Regions from separate parts of the Microbacterium deferens genome, predicted to be linked through region 1. Evidence: predicted binding sites of a transcription regulator. Region 1 holds the regulator's gene; the other holds the start of a gene.
The links. The regulator HspR, encoded in region 1, represses chaperone genes until heat shock. The targets are predictions, from matches to a motif close to AAGTTGAGTCNNNNNGACTCAACTT.
Positions count from the first base shown of each region.

Region 2: a site for HspR is predicted at 4,559-4,583, ahead of ABTU82_RS14870 (ATP-dependent Clp protease ATP-binding subunit). Genes of this name have one in related genera too.

Region 1 covers NZ_JBEUWT010000001.1:1,720,895-1,728,506, reverse strand. Annotated here, with positions in the region: gene ABTU82_RS08160 (hypothetical protein) at 1-199, shown strand, start outside; gene dnaK (molecular chaperone DnaK) at 375-2,231, shown strand; gene ABTU82_RS08150 (nucleotide exchange factor GrpE) at 2,234-2,863, shown strand; gene ABTU82_RS08145 (DnaJ C-terminal domain-containing protein) at 2,873-3,862, shown strand; gene ABTU82_RS08140 (heat shock protein transcriptional repressor HspR) at 3,890-4,342, shown strand; gene ABTU82_RS08135 (potassium channel family protein) at 4,385-5,173, shown strand; gene ABTU82_RS08130 (GntR family transcriptional regulator) at 5,266-5,895, shown strand; gene ABTU82_RS08125 (phosphoglycerate dehydrogenase) at 6,065-7,057, shown strand; gene ABTU82_RS08120 (ABC transporter substrate-binding protein) at 7,096-7,612, shown strand, end outside.
Region 2 covers NZ_JBEUWT010000004.1:232,620-240,231, forward strand. Annotated here, with positions in the region: gene ABTU82_RS14855 (DoxX family protein) at 1-55, opposite strand, end outside; gene ABTU82_RS14860 (aldo/keto reductase) at 81-1,061, opposite strand; gene ABTU82_RS14865 (LLM class flavin-dependent oxidoreductase) at 1,072-1,854, opposite strand; gene ABTU82_RS14870 (ATP-dependent Clp protease ATP-binding subunit) at 1,979-4,537, opposite strand; gene ABTU82_RS14875 (class I SAM-dependent methyltransferase) at 4,694-5,830, shown strand; gene ABTU82_RS14880 (EI24 domain-containing protein) at 5,905-6,645, shown strand; gene nhaA (Na+/H+ antiporter NhaA) at 6,698-7,612, opposite strand, start outside.

The DNA.
Region 1 (7,612 bases):
CTCCTGGGTCGACGTGCTCGACATCGAGACGGCGCTGACGGTGTGCGCGTTCGTCTTCATCGGCACGCTGGCCCTCATCGGCTGGCTCGGCGTGCGTCGCTCCCGCCTGCCCGTCCGCCAGCAGTTGCTCGCCCTGCTGCTGCTGCTCGCCCTCGGTCTTCTCGTGATCGGCTTGCAGACGATCGCCCACGCGATCTGATCGTGCGAAGTTGAGCCGATTCATAGCAAGTTCGTTTGACCGCGACTCTCGGGTTCGATAGCCTTGAGTCATCACGGCTCAACCCTTCGCGAACTCGAGGAGCGGTTGAGCCCCCAGAACTCGAATCGAACCCAGGGGCGCAGCATCCGCTCGTCTCACCTAGAAGGAGATCAACATGGCACGTGCTGTTGGAATCGACCTCGGAACCACCAACTCGGTCGTCTCCGTCCTCGAGGGCGGCGAGCCCAAGGTCATCGCGAACGCGGAGGGCTTCCGCACGACCCCGTCCGTCGTCGCGTTCACGAAGGACGGCGAGGTGCTCGTCGGCGAGACCGCGAAGCGCCAGGCCGTCACGAACGTCGACCGCACCGTCTCGAGCGTGAAGCGCCACATGGGCACCACCTGGGGCTTCGACGTCGACGGCAAGAAGTGGACGCCGCAGGAGATCTCCGCGCGCATCCTCCAGAAGCTGAAGCGCGACGCGGAGGAGTACCTCGGCGACACCGTGACCGACGCGGTCATCACGGTTCCCGCGTACTTCAACGACGCCGAGCGTCAGGCCACCAAGGAGGCCGGTGAGATCGCGGGCCTCAACGTGCTCCGCATCATCAACGAGCCGACCGCGGCCGCTCTCGCCTACGGCCTCGACCGGGGCAAGGAGGACGAGCTCATCCTGGTCTTCGACCTCGGTGGCGGAACCTTCGACGTGTCGCTGCTCGAGGTGGGCAAGGACGACGACTTCTCGACGATCCAGGTGCGCTCCACCTCCGGCGACAACCGCCTCGGCGGTGACGACTGGGACCAGCGTCTCGTCGAGTACTTCATCAAGCAGTTCAAGGACACCACCGGCGTCGACGTCTCCGGCGACAAGATCGCCCTCCAGCGTCTGAAGGAAGCCGCCGAGCAGGCCAAGAAGGAGCTCTCGAGCTCCACCTCGACCTCGGTCAACCTCCCGTACCTCTCGCTGACCGACTCGGGCCCCGTCTCGCTCTCCGAGACGATCACGCGCGCGAAGTTCGAGGACCTCACCAAGGACCTCCTCGACCGCACGAAGAAGCCGTTCGAGGACGTCATCCGCGAAGCCGGCATCAAGGTGGCCGACATCGACCACGTCGTGCTCGTGGGTGGTTCGACCCGTATGCCCGCCGTCGCCGAACTCGTCAAGCGCGAGGCCGGCAAGGAAGCCAACAAGGGCGTCAACCCCGATGAGGTCGTCGCCGTCGGCGCCGCTCTCCAGGCGGGCGTGCTGAAGGGCGAGCGCAAGGACGTCCTGCTCATCGACGTGACCCCCCTGAGCCTCGGCATCGAGACCAAGGGCGGCATCATGACGAAGCTCATCGAGCGCAACACGGCCATCCCGACCAAGCGCAGCGAGACCTTCACCACGGCAGACGACAACCAGCCGTCGGTCGCGATCCAGGTCTTCCAGGGCGAGCGAGAGTTCACCCGCGACAACAAGCCGCTCGGCACCTTCGAGCTCACCGGCATCGCTCCGGCCCCCCGCGGCATCCCGCAGGTCGAGGTCACCTTCGACATCGACGCGAACGGCATCGTCCACGTCTCGGCGAAGGACAAGGGCACCGGCAAGGAGCAGTCGATGACCATCACCGGCGGCTCTTCGCTGCCGAAGGAGGACGTCGAGCGCATGGTGCGCGAGGCCGAGGAGAACGCGGCCGAAGACAAGAAGCGTCGCGAGTCGGCCGAGGTGCGCAACCAGGCCGAGACCCTCTCGTACTCGATCGAGAAGCTGCTCTCCGAGAACGCCGACAAGCTGCCCGAGGACGTCAAGACCGAGGTGCAGGGCGACGTGGACGCACTCAAGAGCGCGCTCGCCGGTGACGACGACGACGCGGTCAAGACCGCCTTCGACAAGCTCAACCAGAGCCAGGGCAAGATCGGCGAGGCCATCTACAACGCCGGCCAGTCGCAGCAGGCCCCGGATGCTGCGCCCGACGCCGCGACCGATGCCCCCTCCTCCGACGAGGACGTGGTGGACGCCGAGGTCGTCGACGAGGAAGACGAGAAGAAGTAACCATGGCGAAGAAGAACTTCGAAGAGCCCGGCGCCGACGACGGCCGGGGCGACGACGAGGTTCGGCCGAACGGGGAGGGGTCGGGCGCTGAGTCCGCGGGCGCTGAGTCCGCCGCAGCATCCGACCCCTCGTCGCAGGACGAGCTGACCGTGGACGACATCCTCGGCGCGGAGCAGACCGCTCAGGCGCAGGCCGAGGACACGACCCTGGCAGACCTCGAGTCGCAGCTGCTCAACGACCTCAAGCGTCTGCAGGCCGAGTACGCCAACTACCGTCGCCGTACCGAAGACCAGCGCGAGCGAGAGATCGAGCGGGCGAAGGGCGAGGCCGTGAAGGGCCTGCTCCCGGTGCTCGACGATCTGGACCGCGCGGTCAAGCACGGCGACCTCGAGGCCGGCACGCCCTTCTCGGCGATCGCCGAGAAGGTGCGCTCCGTGGCCGAACGCCTGGGTGTCGTCTCGTACGGCGTCGCCGGCGAGGAGTTCGACCCGCAGCAGCACGAGGCGATCTTCCAGGCGCCGACCCCGGGCGTGACGGTTCCGACCGTGCTCGAGGTCGTCGAGGTCGGTTACCGTCTCGGCTCTGTCGAACTGCGACCCGCGAAGGTCGTCGTCGCCGTCCCGGCGGAATAGGAGCACCGTATGGCGAGTCAGGACTGGTTCGACAAGGACTTCTACAAGGTGCTCGGCGTGGCGAAGGACATCTCGGAGGCCGACCTCAAGAAGACCTACCGCAAGCTCGCCCGCAAGTATCACCCCGACTCCAACCCCGGCGACGCGAAGGCGGAGGCGACCTTCAAGGAGGTCAGCGAGGCCTACGCGGTGCTGAGCGACCCCGAGCAGCGCGCGGAGTACGACCAGATCCGCGCCATGGGCTCGGGGGCGCCGCGCTTCACGGCCCCGGGCGGCGGCAACGCCGGCTTCGAAGACGTCTTCAGCATGTTCGGTCAGGGTCGTGGGGGCCCGCGCACCCAGTCGTCGAGCAACTTCGACGACTTCTTCGCGAATTTCGAGCCCGGCGGCTTCGGCTCTGGACGGTTCGGGCAGACCTCGGGCGGGTATCGCGGGTTCGGCGGCCCGACCCGGGGTTCCGACGTCACGGCGCGCACGACGGTCGACTTCGTCACGGCGACCAAGGGCGAGACGATCTCGCTCCAGGGCGACGATGGCAAGCCGTTCAAGGTGAAGATCCCCGCCGGGGTCTCGGACGGCCAGAAGATCCGTCTCCGCGGCCGCGGGCGCCCGTCGCCCGACGGCGGCGAGAACGGCGACGTCGTGGTGCAGGTGACGGTGCGCCCGCACCCCGTTTTCGTGCGGGACGGCCTGAATCTGAGGGTCACCGTTCCGGTCACCTTCACCGAGGCGACGCTCGGGGCGACGATCGAGGTGCCGACCCTCGGCGGTGATCCCGTGAAGCTCCGCGTCGCGCCCGGCACCCCGTCGGGGCGCGTGCTGCGCGTGAAGGGTCGCGGCGTCGAGACGTCGAAGGGCACCGGCGACCTCCTCGCCGAGGTGCAGGTCGCCGTGCCCGCACACCTGGATGATGCGGCTCGCGAGGCGCTCGTGCGCTTCCAGGAGCTCGAACCGAAGGAGAACCCTCGCGCCGAGCTGATGTCGAAGGCGCGCGGCTGAGGTGAGCGGAGGAGAGGGGGAAGACTGGTGACAGACGTGGATGACGAACTCGACGCGGATGCGCCGATCTTCGCGATCGCGGTGGCGGCCGAACTGGCCAACATGCACCCGCAGACGCTGCGGCAGTACGACCGACTCGGGCTCGTGGTGCCCGGCCGCACCCAGGGCGGATCGCGCCGCTACTCCTCCCGACACATCGGGCAGCTGCGCGAGGTCGCCCGCCTCTCGAGCGAGGGGATGAGCCTTCCGGCGATCGCCCGGCTGCTCGCGCTCGAGGAGCACGTCCACGCCCTCACCCGCCGCGTCACCGACCTCGAGCGTCAGCTCAACGCCGAGCGGCAATCCCGCCCCGGCGCGCGCGTCTTCGCGGCCGGCGCCACCGGGTCGGTCGTGACGCTCCGGCACGGCGCCCGCGTGCGCCGCGCCACCGACGTGGTGCTCTGGCGACCGCGTCGCCCCGGTGATGAATCCGCCCACTGACGTCTCGCGCACTTCGGGGTGTGCCTGCTCTAGAGTGCGATCATGCCGTCGAAGTCCTCGCCCCCGCGCGCACGCAACGCGGGGGAGACCGCGGCGACCCGGCGCTGGGCGGCGGCGAGCTACTGGCCGCTGACGGTCGCCGCGCTCGCGTTCCTCATCGCCTACACGTTCCAGGTCATCGGCGATCTGCGGGGCCTGTGGTCGACCGTGACCACCGTCGTCGTGGTGACGACGTGGGTGATGTTCATCGTCGACTACCTCGCGCGCCTCCTGCTCAGCCACCCCCGCGGGCTCTGGGTGCGGCGGCACCTCATCGACATCGTCATCGTGCTGGTGCCGACCCTGCGGCCCGTGCGGCTGCTGGGCGCGCTCACTCGCCTCACGTCGTTCACGCGCACCGCCGGCAGCTCGCTGCGCGCCCGTCTGCTGATCTACGGCGCGGGCGCGGCCCTGCTTCTCATCTGGATGGCCTCGCTGACCGTGCTCAACGCCGAGCGCCACGCCCCCGGGGCGACGATCACCTCCTTCGGCAACGCCGTGTGGTGGGCGTTCTGCACCGTCACCACCGTCGGATACGGCGACTACACGCCGGTGACGATCCCGGGGCGGGTCATCGCGGTGTTCCTGATGGTCGGGGGTGTGGTGCTCGTGGGCCTCATCGTCGCGTCGTTCTCATCGTGGGTCGTGGAGCGAGCCGCCCGCGGCCACGAGGATCAGCTGCCGGCCACCCGAGCCGACGTGCAGGAGGTGATGCGCGAACTCGAGCACGAGCGCGCATCCCGTGAGAGCACCGACCGGCGAGCGGCGGGCGGTTCCGACGCCCGTTCGTGAAGGATTGCCCCGGATCGCCGAGCGTGGGTTAGTTTTGTCACCAGTAGACAATTCACAGGGGGTAAACCGTGTCGGATCTTCGACCGTTGGCGATGGGTGATCAGATCGCACATCGCCTGAGGGTGGAGATCATCCGCGGGATCATCCCGCCCGACACCCATCTCGCCGAGGACCACCTGGCCGCCCGCTTCGATGTCAGTCGCGGGCCCGTGCGCGACGCGTTGCGCCAACTCGAGACCGAGGGGCTGGCGGAAGACCGGCGCAAGAGGCTGTACGCCCGCGCGATGGATCTCCGCGACGTCGAGGAGCTCTACACCGTGCGCGAGGCCCTCGAGTCGCTGGCCATCCGGCTCGCCATCGAGAACGCGAGCGCGAAGGACTGGGACAACGTGCAGCGCATCGTGGACTCCATGGCCGCCGCTGCGGAGGACGACGACGGGGAGCGGTTCGCCGACGCCGACATGGCCTTCCATACGAGCTTCTATGCGAACTCCGGCAACCGTCGCCTCCTCGATGCGTGGCGGCCCTACCAGCGCATCTTCGCGATCCTGTTCGAGCTCAGCGACACCTCGGACATCGCCTCTGCGACCGAAGACCACCAGGGTTTCCTCGATGTGGTGCGCACGGGCGACGTCGAGGCGTCGGTGCGGCGGCTCAGGCTGCATCTCACCCTGGCGAAGGGCCACGTCCGCGACGTGCTGCGCGGGCTCGCGCACTCCTGAGGCTTACTTTCGCAGAGGGGCGCCCGTGGCATCAGGCCGCGGGCGCCCCTTCGTTTCGTCGTCTTGACATGCCAACGACCCGCCCTCTATGGTGACTGTTAACAGTAAACAAATCGTTCAACGGTGATCGATTCCTCGGAATCCTGACCCGCCCAGAAAGGCCTCCGAGATGACTGCTACCGCCCCCCTGATACCTGTCGGCACGGGACGAACGGTCATCGTCGGGCCGGTCCGATACCCCGAACTCTGCTCGTCGGGCCGTCAGCTGCTCATCGACCACGGTTTCACCCTCGTCGAGAACGACTCCACCGTTCCGTGGACCCAGGCCGAACTGCACGCGCTCATCGCCGACGCGGACGCCGCCGTCGGCGGGGTGGAGGTCTACGACGCAGAAGCGCTCTCACACGCGAACCGTCTGCAGATCATCGCCCGCCTCGGTGTCGGCCTCGACAACATCGACCTCGACGCCACCCGCGGCCGCGACGTGAAGGTCGTGAACGTGCCCGGCGGCAACGCCGCCGCGGTGGCCGAACTCGCCATCGGATTCATGCTGTCGGTCCTGCGCCGCATCCCCGAGATGGACTCCGCTACGAAGGCGGGCCGGTGGGACCGATTCGTGGGCCGTGAGCTGGCAGGCACGTCGATCGGCCTGATCGGTTTCGGCGCCATCGCCCAGCTGCTCACCCGTCGGCTCGCCGGTTTCGACGTCTCGATCAAGGCCTACGACCCCTACGCCGACGAGGCCGCCGCGGCGCGCCTCGGGGTGTCGCTGGTCGACACGGCGGCTGCGGCGGTGGCCGACGTCGACATCGTCAGCGTGCACGCCCCGCACATCGCGGCGACGCACCACATCGTCGACGCCGAACTGATCTCCGGCATGCGCCAGGGCACCATCCTGATCAACACGTCGCGCGGTGGCCTCGTCGACCAGGGCGCTCTCGTGGACGCTCTGGCCACGGGCCGCATCGCCGGAGCCGGCCTCGACGTGTTCGAGATCGAGCCCACCTCGCAGGACAACCCGCTCTTCTCCCACCCCATGGTCGTCGTGGCCCCGCACGCCGCGGCCGACAGCCGCGAAGCGTACGAGCGGATCGGCCTCGCCACCGCCGAGGCGATCGTCGACGTCTTCGCCGGCCGCGTTCCCACGGCGCTGGTGGCCTGACCTTCACACAACCCGAACACCCCACGAAAGGAACACCGATGTTCACCACACAGCGATCGCGGCGCCTTCTCGCCGTCCTGGCCTCCGGGGCGGTTCTCGCCCTCGGCCTCACCGCCTGCGGCGGCGGAAGCGGCGGTCAGGCGGAGGGCGAGGTCACCGAGCTGACCGTCGTCGCCGCCAACAGCCCGTGGACCGAGGGACTGAAGACCCTCGCCACGCAGTACGAGGAAGAGACCGGCATCGCGGTCACGATCGAGGCGTACGGCAACGAGCAGCTCAACGACAACTACAAGGTCAAGCTGAACTCGTCGTCGTCCGACTTCGACGTGATGGCCTTCCAGGTGCAGGACGTCATGCGCGAGTTCTCGCGCAACGGATGGCTGGCCGACATGACGGAGTACGTCTCGTCCGACGCCGAGTGGAACTGGGAGGACTTCCAGCCCGCCGCGCGCGACGCGGTGGAGCTCGACGGCGTCGTCTACGGCGTCCCCGTCATGACCGAGCGCCAGATCGTCTACTACCGCACCGACCTGCTCGAAGCGGCCGGCCTCGAGG
Region 2 (7,612 bases), on a different contig from region 1:
CCAGCGACCACCGCCCGGTCGTGCGGAGTCGTCGACGACCGGCCGATTCGCTCATGCGTCCAGTGTGCCAGCGGTCGGCATCACCAACGCGGGTGCACGGCCTCGCGGAAGTATCGGTCGTAGATCTCGTGCACGCCGGCATCGAATCCGTCCGGCAGCGCGACCGTGCCCGCCGCGGCGTTGCCCTCGGCCTGGGCCCGGTTGCGCGCCCCGGGGATGACGGTGGTCACGCCGGGAAGGTTCGCGACCCACGAGAGCGCGGCGGCGGCGGGGGTCACGCCCTCGGGAACGAGGGCGGCGAACTCGCGCGCGGCCCGCACGCCGGTCTCGAAGTCGACGCCCGCGAAGGTCTCGCCCACGTCGAACGCGCTGCCGTCGCGGTTGTAGGTGCGGTGGTCGGATGCGGCGAACGTGGTGTCTTCGGTGTACTTGCCGCTGAGCAGGCCCGACGCGAGCGGTACGCGCACGATGATGCCGACGCCGGCCTCGGCCGCCGCGGGGAGCACCTCGTCGAGCGGCTTGAGCCGGAAGGCGTTGACGATGATCTGGACGCTCGCCGTGCCCGGGCGCGCGATGGCGGCGAGCGCCTCGTCGCAGGTCTCGACGCTCACGCCGTAGTGGGCGATCCGCTTCTCGGCGACGAGGGTGTCGAGGGTGTCGTAGACCGCATCGGTGGAGAACACCGGCGTCGGCGGGCAGTGCAGCTGCACGAGGTCGAGCGTGTCGACGCCCAGGTTCTCGCGCGAGCGGTCGGTCCACGCGCGGAAGTGGTCGAGCGTGAACTCGCCCGGCTCCTGCGGGCCGCGCCGGCCCATCTTGGTGGCGACGGTGATGCCGTGGCCCGGACGCTGCGCGAGGAAGCGCCCGATGAACTGCTCGCTGCGCCCGTCGCCGTAGACGTCGGCCGTGTCGAAGAACGTCACTCCGGCGTCGACCGAGGCACCGAGCACGTCGAAGGCGCTGGCCTCGTCGACATCGCCCCAGTCGGCACCGAGCTGCCAGGTGCCGAGGCCGATGGGAGAGACGGAGAAACCGGTGCGTCCGAGGGTGCGCTGCTGCATGGGGGCGATCCTAGTCGCCGCCACCCGCGTCGGGGGCGGTGCGAGCGACGAAGTCGAGCAGGGCATCGACCCCGTCGTCGGCCGTGATCGCGCGGAGCACCACCTCGTCGACTGCGGCCCGGTAGGCGGGGAGGCGTTCGCGCAGCTCCGCCTCGTCGCGGAACGTTGTCTGGGTCGCGTCGACTCCCAGCCGAGCGAAGTTCGCCGCATAGTTCGGATATGAGGCGTACCGCGCGGTCTCGGCGGCGAGCCGGTCGGATGCTGCGGGGTCGATCGCGGTGCGCACGTAGACGCAGACGCGGGTGTCGGCCGATGCCGCGTGGAGCTCGGCGGACTGGGCGGCGGCCGCGGAGGCGGGAACCCAGTTCAGGAGCACTCCGTCGGCGCGTTCGGCTCCCAGCATCCGCATCTTCGGCCCCAGCGCCCCGACCACCACCCGGGCGTCGAGCTCGGATCGGAGCGCCTCAACGGCCTCGCCCACGCGCGCGAGCGCGCCCTTCGGGGAGACGCCCGAGCCGATTCCGAGCACGAGTCGCTCCTGCGGGATCCCCGCGGTCAGCACCTCACGGGCGGTCGTCTCGGCCGAGCGTCGGTCGACCGGGATGACCCCCGTCGCGAGGATCAGGCGATCGGTGACCTCGGCGGCGGCGGCGAGGGCCGCGAGGGCATCGCCGTCGGGGGTGTCGTTCACCCACAGCGCCGCGAAGCCGGCGGCCTCGACCGCCGGTGCGAGACGTGCGACGGCCTCCGGTCCGAGCGTGCCGGCAACCCCGATCGATACGCGTGCGGTCATGCTCCCCACTCTGTCAGCCCCCGCCACAGACCGCGAGACCGCGTCGTCGCGACGAGACCGTGGTCGAAAGCCAGGGTCTCGCCGCGCACGAGCGGTCTCGCGGTCAGGGGGTGGGTGGCCGGGGTCAGGCGGCCTGGGGGGCGAGGGCGGCGGGACGCACGACGAGGGCGCCGTCGGCGGCATCCACCGTCACCGCTCCCCCGTCGACGAGCGCGCCCGTGACGAACAGGTCGGCGACGCGATCGTCGATCTCGCGCTGGATCAGCCGGCGCAGCGGCCGGGCGCCGTACTCGGGCTCGTACCCGTGCTCGGCGAGCCAGTCGATCGCGGTCTCGGTGATCTCGATCGACACCTCGCGGCGGGCGAGGCGCTTCTCGGTCGTGCCGAGCATGAGCCGCACGATCTCGCGCAGCTGCTCACGGTCGAGCTTGCGGAACAGCACGATGTCGTCGATGCGGTTGAGGAACTCCGGCCGCATGGCCTCGCGCAGGCGCCCCATGACCCGGTCGCGCAGATCCTTCTCGGATCCGAAGCCGGTGGCTCCTCCGCCGTCAGCGATGAAACCGATGGCCCCCGCGCGCGACGCGAGGAACTCGCTGCCGATGTTCGACGTCATGATCACCACGGTGTTGCGGAAATCGACCGTGCGACCCTGGCCGTCGGTGAGCCGACCGTCGTCGAGCACCTGCAGCAGCAGGTTGAACACGTCGGGGTGCGCCTTCTCGATCTCGTCGAACAGCACGATCGAGTACGGGTTGCGCCGAACGCGCTCGGTGAGCTGTCCCGCCTCGTCGTAGCCGACGTATCCCGGAGGGGCCCCCACGAGACGCGACACCGTGTGCCGCTCGCCGAACTCGCTCATGTCGAAGCGGATGACCGCGCCCTCGTCGTCGAAGAGCGACGCGGCGAGCGCCTTGGCGAGCTCGGTCTTGCCGACTCCGGTCGGACCGAGGAAGAGGAACGACCCGACGGGCCGGTTCGCGTCGCCCATGCCGGTGCGGTTGCGGCGCACCGCCGTCGCCACGGAGGTCACGGCGGCGTCCTGCCCGATCACGCGACCGTGCAGTTCGTCCTCGAGGGTGGCGAGGCGTCCGCGCTCGGTCTCGGTGAGACGGTTCACGGGGATCCCCGTGGCTCGGCTGATGACAGCGGCGATCTCGGGCTCGCCGACGATGGCCGACGAGGCCGTGGCCGACGCACCCGCGGAGGTCGCCGCATCCAGCTTCTCCTGCACCGAAGAGATCTCATCGCGGATGCGGGAGGCCTCCTCGTAGTGCTCGGCCGAGACGGCGGCGTTCTTGTCGGCCTCGAGGGTCGCGAGCCGGGCGACGAGCTCCGACACGTCGACCTTCACGCCGAGCCGCAGGCGCAGGCGCGCTCCGGCCTGGTCGATGAGGTCGATCGCCTTGTCGGGCAGCACGCGGTCGCTCACGTACCGGTCGGAGAGCTCGACCGCGGCGCGGAGGGCTTCGTCGGTGAAGCTCACACCGTGGTGCTCCTCGTAAGCCGGGCGCAGACCCCGGAGGATCAGCACGGCGTCTTCGATCGAGGGCTCGCCCACACGCACGGGCTGGAACCGGCGCTCCAGCGCCGGGTCTTTCTCGATGGTGCGGTACTCGCGGAGGGTCGTGGCGCCGACGAGGTGCAGGTCGCCCCGCGCCAGGCGCGGCTTGAGGATGTTGCCGGCGTCCATGGCGCCCTCTCCCCCGCCGCCGGCACCGACGACGGTGTGCACCTCGTCGATGAAGAGGATGACTTCGCCCTTGCGGGCGGAGACCTCGTCCATGGTCTGCGTGAGGCGCTCTTCGAAGTCGCCGCGGTAGCGCGTTCCGGCGAGCATCGCCGGGAGGTCGAGCGCGATGACGCGCTTACCGCGCAACTGCTCGGGCACGGAGCCGGCCACGATGGCCGACGCGAGTCCTTCGACGATCGCGGTCTTGCCGACGCCGGCCTCGCCGACGAGCACCGGGTTGTTCTTGGTGCGGCGGCTGAGGATCTCGATCGTCTGCTCAATCTCGTCGCTGCGTCCGATCACGGGGTCGAGGTCTCCCGCCTCGGCGCGCGCGGTGAGGTCGGTGCCGAAGCGGTCGAGCATCGGCGTCTCCGACGGCGCCGCGGAGTCGGAGGCGTCGGTGCCGGCGGCACCCGGGGTCACGGTCTCGCGCACGGCCTGCGTCAGCGCTTCGGCGGTGACACCCGCCTGGGCGAGGATCTGCCCGGCGGGGGCGTCCTGCGCCAGCACGAGAGCGAAGAAGAGGTGCTCGGGGTCGACGTAGGTCGAACCCGCACTGCGGGCGACCTGGTAGGCCAGGAAGAGCGCACGCTGCACCGATGCGGTGACGACCGCTCCATCGACGTCGGCGGGAGCGGATGCTGCGGGCAGGCGTCCTTCGGTGGCGCGCGCGATGGCGCGGGGATCGGCGCCGATGCGCTGGACGGCCTCGTTCGCCGGCGACTGGTCGACGAGGATGCGCAGAACATGGAGCGCGTCGAGCTCGCGCTGGCCGCGCTCGAGGGCGAACCGTCCGGCGCGCTGGAGCGCCTCCTGCGTGCGGGAGCTGAGGAAACGGCTGAGATCGATCGACCGCTCGGCGCGCGCCTGCTCGCCGGCGAGGTAGCGGGCGAGGAACTCGTCGAACGAACTCGCGCCGTGGCCGTCGGGGGAAGTGAAGTCTTCGGGCATGTCCCTGATGTCTCCTGGATGAAGGTGAGCGTGTGCGACTCAACTTGATATTACGTAGTTGAGTGCGTGCGTATCAAGTTCAACCGCGCGGCGCTCAGACTATTCCCGGCCTCCGCAGATGCGTCATCTGCCGGCGGGCCGACTACCGTGGCGAGGATGACCTTCCCCTTCGACACCCTTCGCCGCTGGCCCGATGTCGAGGCGCCCGAGCTCCTCGCGGCGGATGCTGCCGACCGCCTCCTCCTCGACGAGTCGGCCGGCGCACGGGCGGCCCTCGACGACGGCGCCCTCGTCGTCATCGGCGACACCCACGGCGCCCTCACCCTCGCCTCCGCCGCCGAGGGAGCGCGCCGCATCCGCGTGCACCAAGACCCGCTGACCGGTGAACGCGCCCTCGCCGCGAACGCCGAGCGGCTCGCGGTCGACGACGATGCCTTCTCGTCGCTGCCGTTCGACGCCGACCTCGTGCGCGACGCCGAGGTCGTGCTGCTGCGGCTGCCGAGGTCGCTCGACGAGCTCGACGACGTCGCAGCGCTCATCGCGCGCCACGCCTCCCGCGGTGTCACCGTCTTCGCCGGTGGACGCATCAAGCACATGACCGTCGCCATGAACGACGTGCTGCGTCGCCACTTCGACGTGGTCGACGTCACCCACGCCCGCCAGAAGTCGCGCGTGCTCGTCGCGCGCGGCCCGAAGGACGGGCACGATCCCGAGCCCCGGAGCGCCACCCACGACGGCCTCGTCGTATGCGCGTACGGCGGGGTGTTCGCGGGCACCTCCGTCGACATCGGCACGCGGTTCCTGCTCGACAACCTCTCGGGGCGCGTGGCGGGCGGCGGCACCGCCGACGACCCGGTAGTCGACATGGCGTGCGGCACGGGCGTGGTCGCGGCGACGTTCGCCCGGCAGGGACTGCACGCGTACGCCTCCGACCAGTCGGCCGCCGCTGTCGCGTCGGCCCGCGCGACGGCCGCGGCGAACGGGGTGAGCGACCTCGTTCGCGTCGAACGCGACGATCTTCTCTCGCTGCTCGACGACGCGAGCGTGTCGTTCATCGCGCTGAATCCGCCCTTTCACGTGGGCGCGGCCGTCTACGAGGGGGTCGCCGCGCGGCTCTTCGCCGACGCCGCCCGCGTGCTCCGCCCGGGCGGCGAGCTGTGGACCGTCTGGAACTCCGCTCTCCTCTACCGCCCGGCCCTCGAGCGGGTCGTCGGGCCCACCCGCCAGATCGCCCGCAACAGCAAGTTCACCGTGATGGCCTCGGTGCGAAGCGCCTCGGCCTACGACCGCTGACACGGCAGCCCGGCGAGAGGGCGCACCAGCCCGCCGCATCCGGGCGCCGGTACCCGGCGTCCTAGGCTGTGGATGTGAAGCAGTTCGGTGCGGGCGTGGGCATGCTCGCGCGCGGATTCGGCTGGTGGCGTCGTCGTCCCGGAGTGATGGCGGCGGGTCTCGTGCCCGCTCTCATCGTGGGGCTCGTGCTGCTGGCCGGGGTGATCACCCTCGCCGTGTTCCTCCCCGGCATCGCGACCGCCGTCACGCCCTTCGCCGACGGGTGGCCCGAGATCTGGGTCTCGGTCGTGCGCTTCGCGGCGGGGGCGGCCACCCTCGGCGCCGCACTGGTGATCGCCGTCGTGTCGTTCACCGCCCTCACACTCCTGATCGGCGAGCCCTTCTACGACCGCATCTGGCGGTCGGTCGAGGAGGAGCTCGGCGAGGTGCCCGACGTGCGCTACGGCTTCGCGCGCGCCCTCGTCGACACCGTCTGGCTCATCGCCCGCGGCATCGGCGTGGCACTTCTGACCGCGCTGGTCGGCCTCGTGCCCGTGGTCGGCGGCGCGGTGGGTGCCGTGCTCGGCGTCGTGCTCACCGGCTGGCTGCTGACCGACGAGCTCACCTCGCGCGCCCTCACCGCCCGCGGCGTCGACCGCGCCCAGCGCCGCCGCCTGCTGCGTGCGCGGCGCGGCCAGGCGCTCGGGTTCGGCGTCGCGACGCAGCTCTGCTTCCTCGTGCCGCTGGGGGCGGTGGCCGTCATGCCCGCCGCCGTCGCCGGGTCGACCATGCTGGCGACCTCGCTGCTCGCCGACGCGCCGCGCTCCACCCGCTGAGAGTCCAAGACACCCGGGCGGACGCGCCGCAGCATCCGGGTGTCGCGGACTCTCAGACGGCGGGCGTCTTCGCGGGCATCGGGGGGCTGTTCTCGAGCCCCCGGATCAGGGTCGCCGAGTCATAGGGGCCGATGTGCCGCCGACCGTTGAGGAAGAACGTCGGCGTGGTGTTCAGATCCATGATCTCGGCGTCGAGCCGGTCGTCCTGGATGTGATGGGCGACCTTCGGCGAGACGAAGTCGTCGGCGAAACGGTCGGGGTCGAGCCCGAGCATCTCGGCGTAGCGGAACAGGTCGTCCCGCTCGAGGTTCTTCTGGTGCGCGAAGAGCTTGCCCGCCATCTCGAAGAAACGCCCCTGCATCGCAGCGGCCTCCGCCGCCTGGGCCGCCTCCTGCGCGTGCGGGTGGGGCTGGTCGAGCGGCAGATGACGCCACACCCAGCGGATGTCGTCGCCGAAGCGCTCGCGCACAGCATCCACCGATCCGGTCGCGCGACTGCAGAACGGGCACTCGAAATCGCCGTACTCGACGATCTCGTAGGGCGCGTCCATCGAGCCCTTGATGTGGTCGCGCTGCGGGTCGACCGGGCGCGCGAGTGTGAAACCGACCGGGTGCGGAGGGCTGATGCGGTCGCCGACCGTGAGGATCGCCCACCCCAGGAAGAACGCGATGACGGATGCGGCGAGCACGGCCACGCGCGCGAGATCCTGCGTGTGGGGATCACTGATGGCGATCGGCACGAGGAAGAGCGAGATCGTGAAGCCGATCCCCGAGAGCGCGGCGCCACCGGCGACGCGGTGGAGGCTGAGACCGGGGGCGAGCTGGCCGCGGCCGACGACGCCGACCAGCCACGTGGCGAGAGTGATGCCGAGGAACTTCCCGAGTACGAGACCGGCGACGATGCCCCACGCGACGGGCGAGACGAGCGCGTCGCGCAGGGTGTCGCCGTCGATGTGCACCCCGGCGTT